3 regions of the Paenibacillus sp. YAF4_2 genome follow, and region 1 is predicted to be linked to each of the others. Evidence: predicted binding sites of a transcription regulator. Region 1 holds the regulator's gene; each other region holds the start of a gene.
What was found. Region 1 encodes LexA, which represses DNA repair genes until DNA is damaged. Its sites were predicted from a motif close to CGAACATATGTTCG; they were not measured.

Region 1 (3,282 bases):
GTTCTGGTATGCACTGCCACCAATCATTGTTCCAAGGCAGTACAAACATGTTCTATGATGAGAAAGATCGTCTTGGCCTTAGCCAAACTGCACGTTACTACATGGCCGGTATTCTGGAGCATGCACGTGCAATGGCAGCTATTACGAACCCAACGATCAATTCCTACAAACGGATGGTTCCTGGTTATGAGGCACCTTGTTATGTAGCTTGGTCAGCAAGTAACCGTTCGCCGATGATCCGTATCCCGGCATCCCGTGGCCTCAGCACACGTATCGAGGTACGTAACCCAGATCCAGCTGCTAACCCATACCTGGCACTTGCCGTTATGTTGAAAGCTGGCCTTGACGGTATTAAGAATAAAACTCCGCTTCCAGCACCAGTAGATCGCAACATCTACATCATGACGGAAGAAGAGCGTCTGGAATCTGGTGTGCCAAGCCTTCCATCCGATCTGAAGGAAGCTCTCGACGAAATGCTCCGCAGCGACGTGGTCTGCGAAGCACTTGGCGAGCACGCTCTGGCTCACTTCTACGAATTGAAAGAAATCGAGTGGGACATGTACAAAACACAAGTTCATCAATGGGAACGCGATCAGTATCTGACGCTGTACTAGGATTATTAGGATTTCTATTATGATGTAAAACACCCTCGACGTAGCGTCGAGGGTGTTATTTTTTATATAAAGAAGAGGGAGGATCAGGAATAATGTTAGCCAGGATCATATAGATAATTAGATTGGCGGGGATAAAAATGAGGAATATAACTCTTACGAACAAAGCGGATAGTTCAAAATAATTGGCGATCCCGCCGCATACCCCAGATATCGATCTATTGAATTCTGATTTCATTAATCGCTTCTTCAATCGCAGTCACCTCTCGGTCAGGAGATCTAATTCCATCACAGAAATAATACCATATAAAGGTAGTTGGGTAATGTTGAAATTTTCTATTATAATCCAAATCAAAAAAAGAGGCTGTTCTCACTATCCGAATGAAGCAATCGGATCAGCGGGAACAGCCTCTTTTTGTTAGTTATTAGTGGAAGTCACGGAACAACCCAACCACTTTACCGAGAATCGTTACTGTGTTCAAGCGGATGGGCTCCATTGTGGAGTTCTCCGGTTGAAGGCGAATATGGTCTTTCTCTTTGTAAAAAGTCTTTACAGTCGCTTCGTCATCTTCCGTCATTGCTACAACGATATCACCGTTGTTCGCCGTTTGCTGCTGGCGTACGATGACAAGATCACCGTTATGTATACCAGCTTCAATCATGCTCTCGCCAATGACATTCAAGATAAATACTTGATCATTTCCGACGAAATGAGCGGCTAATGGGAAATAATCTTCAATATTCTCAGTCGCAGTAATCGGCACGCCTGCCGTTACCTTGCCGACGATTGGTACTTGTGCTACAGCGGGGAGGATGATACCGTCAACACCGTCTTGATCTAAAATTTCGATCGCCCGGGGTTTAGTAGGATCGCGTCTAATAAGGCCTTTCTTCTCTAACCGATCCAGATGCCCGTGTACGGTGGAGCTTGATGCCAGGCCAACCGCTTCGCCGATTTCGCGAACAGAAGGCGGGTATCCTTTGTCCCGAACCTCATTCTTTATAAATTCAAGAATCGACTGTTGGCGGTTCGAAATCTTAGACACTGAAATCACTCCATTAATATATTTGAAGAAAATTATAACATAGAACCGGAGTTCGTACAAACATAAGTTCCTAAAAACAAAAGTTCGCATTTTTGTTGACTACAAACATTTGTTCGTGTTATTCTAAGAACAGAAGAAAACAGAACAAACGTTCGGGGAGCGATAATAATGATGATGAATCCAGCTTTTTATAAAAGTATCCATAAGGAAGATGCGGTTAAATCTTTCAAATCGCGGAGCAATATTGTTACTCGTCATGCTTTTAAACTTGTAGTAAGTGCAGCGGTGTTTGTCCTTCTCTTTACTAGTTTCCTAATGATGCGTACGAACGCTTCATCCGATCATATAGAAGCAGCAGCCTTGAATGAGGAGACTGTAGTTGTTACGGCAGGTGATACACTCTGGGGTATTGCAGACCGTTATCTGGATGGTTCCAAGGATATTAGACAGTACATCTATAAGATCAAAGAACGTAACCATTTAAGTACCGTTGAACTAAGGCCAGGACAAATCATAATTATTCCTCAATAACCTATTTATGAAGATGGACAGGGAGTAGCGCACAGGATGTGCGTTTTATTCCCTGTCCATTTGTCTATTCTTATATCATTACCTTGACAATTGCTCGCGTAAAAAGTCAAAATAGGTAAGAAGAGATGAGTATTGTACAAATGAGGTGAAGGCAGTGGAAGAAATCATCGCGCGTATTAATGAATTATCCCGTAAAAATAAAACAGTGGGTTTAACTGAAGAGGAAATTGCTGAACGTGCCGTATTGCGTCAACAATATTTGGATAATTTCAAAAGAAATTTCCGACAGCAGTTGGATACGATTGAAATTGTGGACGACGACGAGCAAAAGGGTGTAACCCATTAAGTTGGTCTGGATTTTATATAGTTAGCACTGGCGCCGTTCCATGAACGGCGCCCTGCAATATACACTAGGAGGAATTGGCTTGTCACGTACGTGGGAGCGCAAAGTGCGCAAAAATACGAACCAAATTAATAAAGCGCGTAAAAAGCATGGTGTTTCACAGATTGGTACTACATCATCTGGAAAACCCAAAACGGATCGCTTTACCGGCCGTAACTACATATTTCCAATCGTGCTCGTATTGATGATCGGTATGTATACCTTTATGGTAACTTCTGCTCCTGATTTTGAGCCATCAACGATGTTATGGGTAACGATTGGCTGTTATTTATTACTGGCATTGGTCTTCTTATTGCGCCGTCCGTATATCTCGATTGGTAAGGATTATATCCAAACCCGCAAAATGACTGGCGATAAGCAGCTTCCAGTGTCAAATATTAAAGGAATCAGCGTACAAAAGGGTGCAATTATCATCATGCAGCAAAAAGGTGCTAATTGGGTATTCTCGCGTTTGCTGAATCGTTATCCTACGGATGAAATCAGCGCTAAATTAAAGGATTTTGCTAAAATACACAATTTGCCTTTTGAAGAAAAATAGAAGCAGAGTAGGAGAGTTATGCGAATTATGGGGAAGCAAGCCGTTTTATTTGATCTTGATGATACTTTGCTGTGGGATGACCGCAGTGTAAAAGAAGCATTTGAAACAACATGTAAAGCTGGCGCTGAAGCTGCTGGCGTGGATCCTGAGCAA
Region 2 (3,282 bases), on a different contig from region 1:
GCCGTCTCAGGTTCATCTTCCAGTGATTGCTGCATTAACGGCTGCCACCTGGAGCGGTCAAGCCATTTCCAGCCGTCTACACCCGCGGCAAGAACGTAATTCTCCAGCCGGTCGAACAGCTCTCTGGACATGCTCCCATCAATCGGGAATAACAGCTCTGTCTTAATACAGCGGAAAACAGCCTCATAATGCCAGCCATGAAGCACAGTCTCCAGCGCCGAACGAATAAATTCGACGAGCGGATGATGAACGGTATTGTTCTTTTGGTCAAGGAAATAAGGAATTTGATAGTCATCAAATATCGTTTGAATATAATCTGTATAGTCTGTCGCATTACGCACCATAACGGCCATATCGCGCCAACGCAGTCCATCCTCTCGTGCTCTTCGCACCATATCCCTAGCGGCTGCTTCAACTTCCGCTCTCCGGTTCGCAGATGCATGAAGAGATACTCCGCATGCGGGATTCTGTGCGGCAAGAAGCTTCTTATCCGGCAGAAGCATCGGCGTCCTGCCTCCATAATGCTTTTCCAAATGCGCCAGCATTGGACTACTTCCAAATCTAGACGGCACTCCTTCACTAAGAACAACCGTCTCCTGTACCGTTATGCCTGCCTGCGCTGCCAAAGCCAGCAGCTTCCCATATGTTTCGGCCGTAGGATGGAACAGTTCCAGCTCATGCGGCACTTCACCCTCATCGTAAGGACGGTCTAGTGTCAGAGCTACAGTTACCTCGGCAGATGAAGCAATCAACACTCCTAGTGCTTCATACTCCTTAGGTGTAAAGCCATGGAACCCGTCAATCCACAGCTCTGCGCCTCGCATTGCTGGAGCGGAAGCGTAACTTGCGGTCAACTGCGTCAAATAGTCTTCGGAGTCAATATATAACCCGCTGAGCTCCAGCTCTAATTTGTCATAGACAAGGCGCAGGTCATGCAGCTTGCGATTGAGAAGTGAAGCCCCCTCTACCGAAGCTGTCTTTATTTTTAATAATTCTGCATCAATGCCGTAGCGTTTCCACTCTGTGAGCAATTCTCCAAGCCGTTCAATAAAGCCCGGCTGCCCTGCACCATTCTGGAACAATTCCAGCTGCTTGCCTAGGCGGTGAATGATCTTAAACAGCATCATATGCTTGCCGTTATCGCTGATCGGTATTAGCGCAGTGCCGCCTGTCTCCTGCATCACACGAAAGGCTAGACGCCGGAAGCTCAGAGCTTGAGCGCGTATAGTTCCGCAAAGTTCGGTTCCTTTCAGCAAGGCGTACTCTGTCTGGAAAGTAGCTTGCTCCGGCACGAGCATAATAAGCGGCGCTCCATCCGGTTCACGCTGCAGTTTTGCCCGAATGGCATCCAGGCAAAATGTGGTTTTCCCCGTTCCTGAACGGCCTAACACAAATCGAAGCCCCATCCCCAGACCTTCCTTTCCGATTCCATCTCATAATCTATTATTCTACCATATCGGCAGTTCTTTTTCATTCAAACGACAAACGTATGTTCTGGAAGTTATGCTAACTTTTTATAAAAAGCCATTGCATTCCCTTAAATACCGAGTATAATACTAGGTAATAAACGCAAGGGGATTGGAGGGGCGGCCATGATCTCGAATCAGACGATTGCCCGGCAATGGATAAATGATTATTTGGATTTGTACAATTACGCCAAACAGATCGGAGATATCGAGTGGCAGCAGCAGTTAATCCGCATACTCGCCCGATCCGAAGAAGAATCCCATCAACTTGCACTAACTAGAAAAGCTTCTGAGTTATGGCAGCAGTTCGATATCATTAATAAGAAAATGATGGATCTCTATCATCAGTTAAGAACTTCGGATGACTCCTCCAAATTGAGAACTTTACAGGAAGAAGTCTGGGTGCTCAGGCTAAAGCGTGTCGAACTTAGCAGACGATTTAAAGAAACGATGTAAGCCTATAAAAATAAAAAATCCCGCATGCGGTTAGCCGCTCTGCCGGATAATGGGTTGGTTAGACATACAGTTATCTGCTTTGTCCGTTATGAAACCTCGCTAAAGTGCAGTCGACTGCCTCTCAGCGTTACATTCTTATTATACACATCAAAAATGCATATTCAAATGTATATTTATTGAACTAAATCGCCGTTTGTTTCATTTCACGCATCATGCCCATCATTGATGTCAGCATCTCATCACATTCCTGCATTTTCATCATCATGCTGTCCATTTCCATCCCCATATCCATCATATCCATACGATTCATCTCGTTCATTTGATCCATCATCATCTTCATATTGTTCATCTTGCACATCATTTCCTCCATACACATAGCCATCATCATTTTCATGCTCATCATCTCCATCATCCCATCTCCTTTTTAATATCATTTTTTTGTTGAAGCCCATTAAATAGAATAACTTATCTCCCCTACTCCTACAACCATTATTTTCCAAGATAAATATCATATCCTGTCGAATCGATAAAAAAAGCCGCATGGATCTCATCAGGATCCATGCGGCTTGTTTGGGCTATATTTACTTACTCCGAACCTCGAACACTGCAAACTTCAAATAGTGGCCCTCTTGTACGCCAAGAAGCTGCGGATGATCTTTGCCTGCCGCCCGCCATTCAACGAGTCGCAGCAGCTTGCCTGCATCGGAAGCCGCCTCCTGGATGGTCTCCAGGAACAGGTCAGGGCGCATATGGTACGAGCAGCTTGCCGTCACCAGATAACCGCCTTCATTAACCAGCTTCATCCCGTGCAAGTTAATATCCTTATAACCACGGCATGCTCCTGCGACTGCGCTTTTCGTCTTTGCGAAAGCAGGAGGATCTAGAATAACAACATCCCAAGTACGTCCATTGCCGCTGATTGGCTTTGAAGTATCCGTACCGGCACGGCTGCGCTCTGTTCTTTCCTCCGCGCCTTTAACCTGCGAACGTAAGTATTCGAATGCATCTGCTACAACAAATTCGACCCGATCCGTAAAGCCATTACGCTCAACGTTGCGGCGCGCTGTATCGATGGCATGCTCAGACACATCTAGGCAGGTTACTTTCTTTGCCCCATATTTGCAGGCATGAAGCGTAAAGCTGCCCGTATGAGCAAAGCATTCAAGTACGGTTGCACCATCCCAGTAGGGGAATGTTACTTCTTTACCGTTCGAATTCACAGGAACAAGCCGCTCGCAAGAACCATCTCCTGCCTCACGGCTCTCCAATTGAATGCCGCTTCGACCTCCCCACCCCTTCATTAGAGGTGCAATGGAAGCGCGGTTCTCGCGCTGGTCATAGAAGTAGCCGGTTTTTTGCC
Region 3 (3,282 bases), on a different contig from region 1:
CTCGACAACATTAACCATACTTCTGCCTGCCAAAGCGATTTTACGGTCCGTCTTAATGGCGGCATCAATAATTTGCTGCAGCCGATGCACATTGGATGCGAAGGTTGTTATGAATATCATCCCGTCCGCATTAACGAAGGCTTCGAGAATATTGGCGCCAACCAAGCGCTCCGAAGGGGTAAAGCCGGGTCGCTCCGCGTTGGTGCTTTCAGACAATAGAGCTAATACGCCGTTTTTTCCGATGTCAGCCATTTTGTGAATATCAGCGTACTGATTATTAACCGGAGTCAAATCGAATTTGAAGTCACCGGTGTGGACGACTGTTCCCTGTGGGGTGTGAAAGGCAATGCCAAGGCAATCCGGTATGCTATGGTTAGTACTGAAAAAGGTGAGAGGAACGCTGCCTAAGGTAATCTCGGAGTGAGGATCAATCTGATGCAATATCGTTGTGCCGAGCAGTCCATGCTCCTTCAGTTTTCCTTTTATAAGGCCAAGTGTTAATCTCGTAGCATAAATAGGCATGTTCAATTGTTTAATGATATAAGGGATACCGCCTATATGATCCTCATGACCATGTGTAACGACAAGCCCTCTGACTTTATCCTGATTTTCAATTAGATACGAAATATCAGGGATAATGACATCAATTCCTAATAAGCTTTCATCCGGAAATTTTGAGCCGCAGTCCACGACAATCAGATCGTCGCCGCTTTGAATCACATACATGTTTTTCCCAATCTCGTTTACTCCGCCAAGAGGGATGATCGATAATTTTTGATTATTCATTTTAACCTCCGTAATCTGAATAGTTATTTCCAATTGGTTTGTTTTTCCCAGTGTTCAACTGGTTTATTCTCGGCGGAGATTTGATTGGATTTACCCATTTTCTAAATAGAGATGCAATAACAGATATTCGCTTTATCCAAAACATGTTATTATTCTGGTAACGTTTATTTCCATTTTATAAGTCAGCCGCACGGGAGGGAGATTCAGCTATGAAGTTTGGAGTCAGTACATATAGCTATTATCAAGTGTTAAAGTCAGGGGAATTAGACATTCTTGATGTCATTGATACCATTGCAGAGATTGGCGGAGAGCATGTTGAGATCGTTCCCCTTGGTTTCGATTTGACTGAAAAGCTGATCCAAGATATTCGTCGTAAAGCGGATGAGATCGGCATTGATATCTCGAATTATTGTGTTGGTGCGAACTTTGCTGGCAAGAGTGAGTCCGAATACGAGCAGGAGATTGACAGAGTAATGGGGGAAGTGGACATCGCAGCTGCACTTGGAGTTAAGCTAATGCGACATGATGTTGCTTCGTCATCGGATACGTCAATCGGTAATTTCAATAGGGAGCTGCCCAAGCTGGCTGAGGCTTGCCGCCGAATTGCTGACTATGCAGCTACGAAGGGGATTACGACTAGTGTGGAAAATCACGGTTACTTCCTTCAAGCAAGCGATCGCGTACAAGCACTCCTTCATGCAACGGACCGAAGCAACTTCAAAACGACGCTGGACGTAGGGAACTTTCTCTGCGTTGACGAGGATCCGGCTTCTGGTGTTACTAATAACATGGCTTATGCTTCCATGGTGCATGTGAAGGACTTTTATGTACGTCATCCTGAAAGCAATCTTGCAGAAGGCTGGTTCCGTTCCTCCCATGGCAATTATTTGCGGGGTGCTATCGTAGGTCATGGAGATATAGACATGCGTCGTGTGTTAGGTATCGTTAAGAAATCTGGCTATGACGGGTATATTTCCGTTGAATTCGAAGGGCTTGAGCCATGTCTATTTGCAACGCAGCAGGGCTTGAATCAATTGAAAGCAATTTGGGAATCACTTTAAACTTCTATCCTTTATTGTTGTAAAGGGAAGCAGCAAGTCTGCTTCTCTTTTTTCTTATTTGAATAATTCATTCTCTCTAGGTATAATATAAGAACAAATGTTCCTGTTTTGTGAATGGAGGGAATTGAAATGACTGTTGAAATTAAAGAGATCCTGTCCAAGAGCATCCTTAGCGAAGCCAAGGGTTACTTAGATATTGGTTTTACCCACTCTCTTAATCCATATAGCGGCTGTGCGTTTGCCTGCAAATATTGCTACGTTAGAGAAATGCCGATTCAGAAGTTCAAGCAGATCCCTTGGGGGGAATGGGTGGACATCAAGACAAATGCGGCGGAGATCTACCGCAATGAAGTGATGAAGCTTCGCCGTAAAAACAAACCGATTAATATCTTTATGTCGTCGGCGACAGATCCTTATCAGCCTATTGAACGGGAAGCGGGTATTACCCGGAGGATCCTGCAGGAAATGCTGGAGTCACCGCCTGATCTCGTCCAAATTCAGACGCGAAGTCCACTTATTCTGAAGGATTTGGACCTCATTGTACAGTTGAAGGACAAATGCGATGTTCTTGTGTCCATGACGGTTGAGACGGATCGGGAAGATATGAAGCAGCTGTTTGCTCCCTATGCGCCGGGCATCAAGCTTCGTATGAAAGCGTTAAGAGAAGTGCATGCTGCAGGGATTATGACGCAGGCTGCGATTTCACCTGTGCTGCCGTTTACGCCTGATTTTCCGAAGACACTAGAAGGAATTGCGGATCGTATTTGGATCGACACCTTAAACATTGGGGACGGTTCATTGGGGAAACGATCGAAGCGGCTAGGCATGCCTCAGCTGTTTGATGACCATGATCTGACGGATTGGTATAGAAGCGATATTCACTCCAGGGTAGAGACGTATTTCCGCTCTTTTTTTCCACAAGAGATGATTCATGTTTCGAAGAGCGAAGCTTTCCCGTTAAAACCATAAAAAAAGAAAGACCACTGACAACAGTGGTCTTTCTTGGTCTTACAATTAATGTGCCCGGCTTGGTTTAGCCTTCTTCATCTCTTTATTATCTTTTTGATTCGCCGATTTGTTAAGCTCTGCAATCAGCTTATCGCCCTCCACGTCAAGGTTCGGAAGAATGCGGTCAAGCCATTTTGGCATGCTCCATGCTTTGTCGCCAAAGACAGCCATAATAGCGGGAACAAGCGCCATACGAACGAAGAAAGCATCGATCAGAATGCCGATGGTAAGGGCAAAACCGATCTGTTTGAGCATAATGTCTTCGGTTAGAATGAATCCGGCGAAGACGGATACCATGATGACAGCTGCCGCCACTACAACACGGCTTGCCTGTTGATAGCCATCGACCACACTTGAAGTTCCTTTGTGACCATGGACATAAGCTTCACGCATGGAGCTGACAAGGAATACCTGATAGTCCATCGCA

Region 2: addB (helicase-exonuclease AddAB subunit AddB) is a predicted target of LexA. The motif match lies at 1,483-1,496, and genes of this name have one in related genera.
Region 3: AB4Y93_RS11370 (SPL family radical SAM protein) is a predicted target of LexA. The motif match lies at 1,938-1,951, and genes of this name have one in related genera.

The regions. Positions count from the first base shown of each region.
Region 1 covers NZ_JBFRCT010000015.1:40,250-43,531, reverse strand. The annotation lists gene glnA (type I glutamate--ammonia ligase) at 1-614, shown strand, start outside; gene AB4Y93_RS26540 (PspC domain-containing protein) at 670-849, opposite strand; gene lexA (transcriptional repressor LexA) at 1,037-1,657, opposite strand; gene AB4Y93_RS26530 (LysM peptidoglycan-binding domain-containing protein) at 1,826-2,188, shown strand; gene AB4Y93_RS26525 (DUF896 domain-containing protein) at 2,343-2,534, shown strand; gene AB4Y93_RS26520 (hypothetical protein) at 2,614-3,129, shown strand; gene AB4Y93_RS26515 (HAD family hydrolase) at 3,157-3,282, shown strand, end outside.
Region 2 covers NZ_JBFRCT010000002.1:471,243-474,524, reverse strand. The annotation lists gene addB (helicase-exonuclease AddAB subunit AddB) at 1-1,406, opposite strand, end outside; gene AB4Y93_RS06180 (hypothetical protein) at 1,593-1,922, shown strand; gene AB4Y93_RS06175 (hypothetical protein) at 2,104-2,325, opposite strand; gene AB4Y93_RS06170 (class I SAM-dependent rRNA methyltransferase) at 2,504-3,282, opposite strand, start outside.
Region 3 covers NZ_JBFRCT010000004.1:202,281-205,562, reverse strand. The annotation lists gene AB4Y93_RS11380 (ribonuclease J) at 1-786, opposite strand, end outside; gene AB4Y93_RS11375 (sugar phosphate isomerase/epimerase family protein) at 996-1,847, shown strand; gene AB4Y93_RS11370 (SPL family radical SAM protein) at 1,977-2,816, shown strand; gene AB4Y93_RS11365 (MMPL family transporter) at 2,862-3,282, opposite strand, start outside.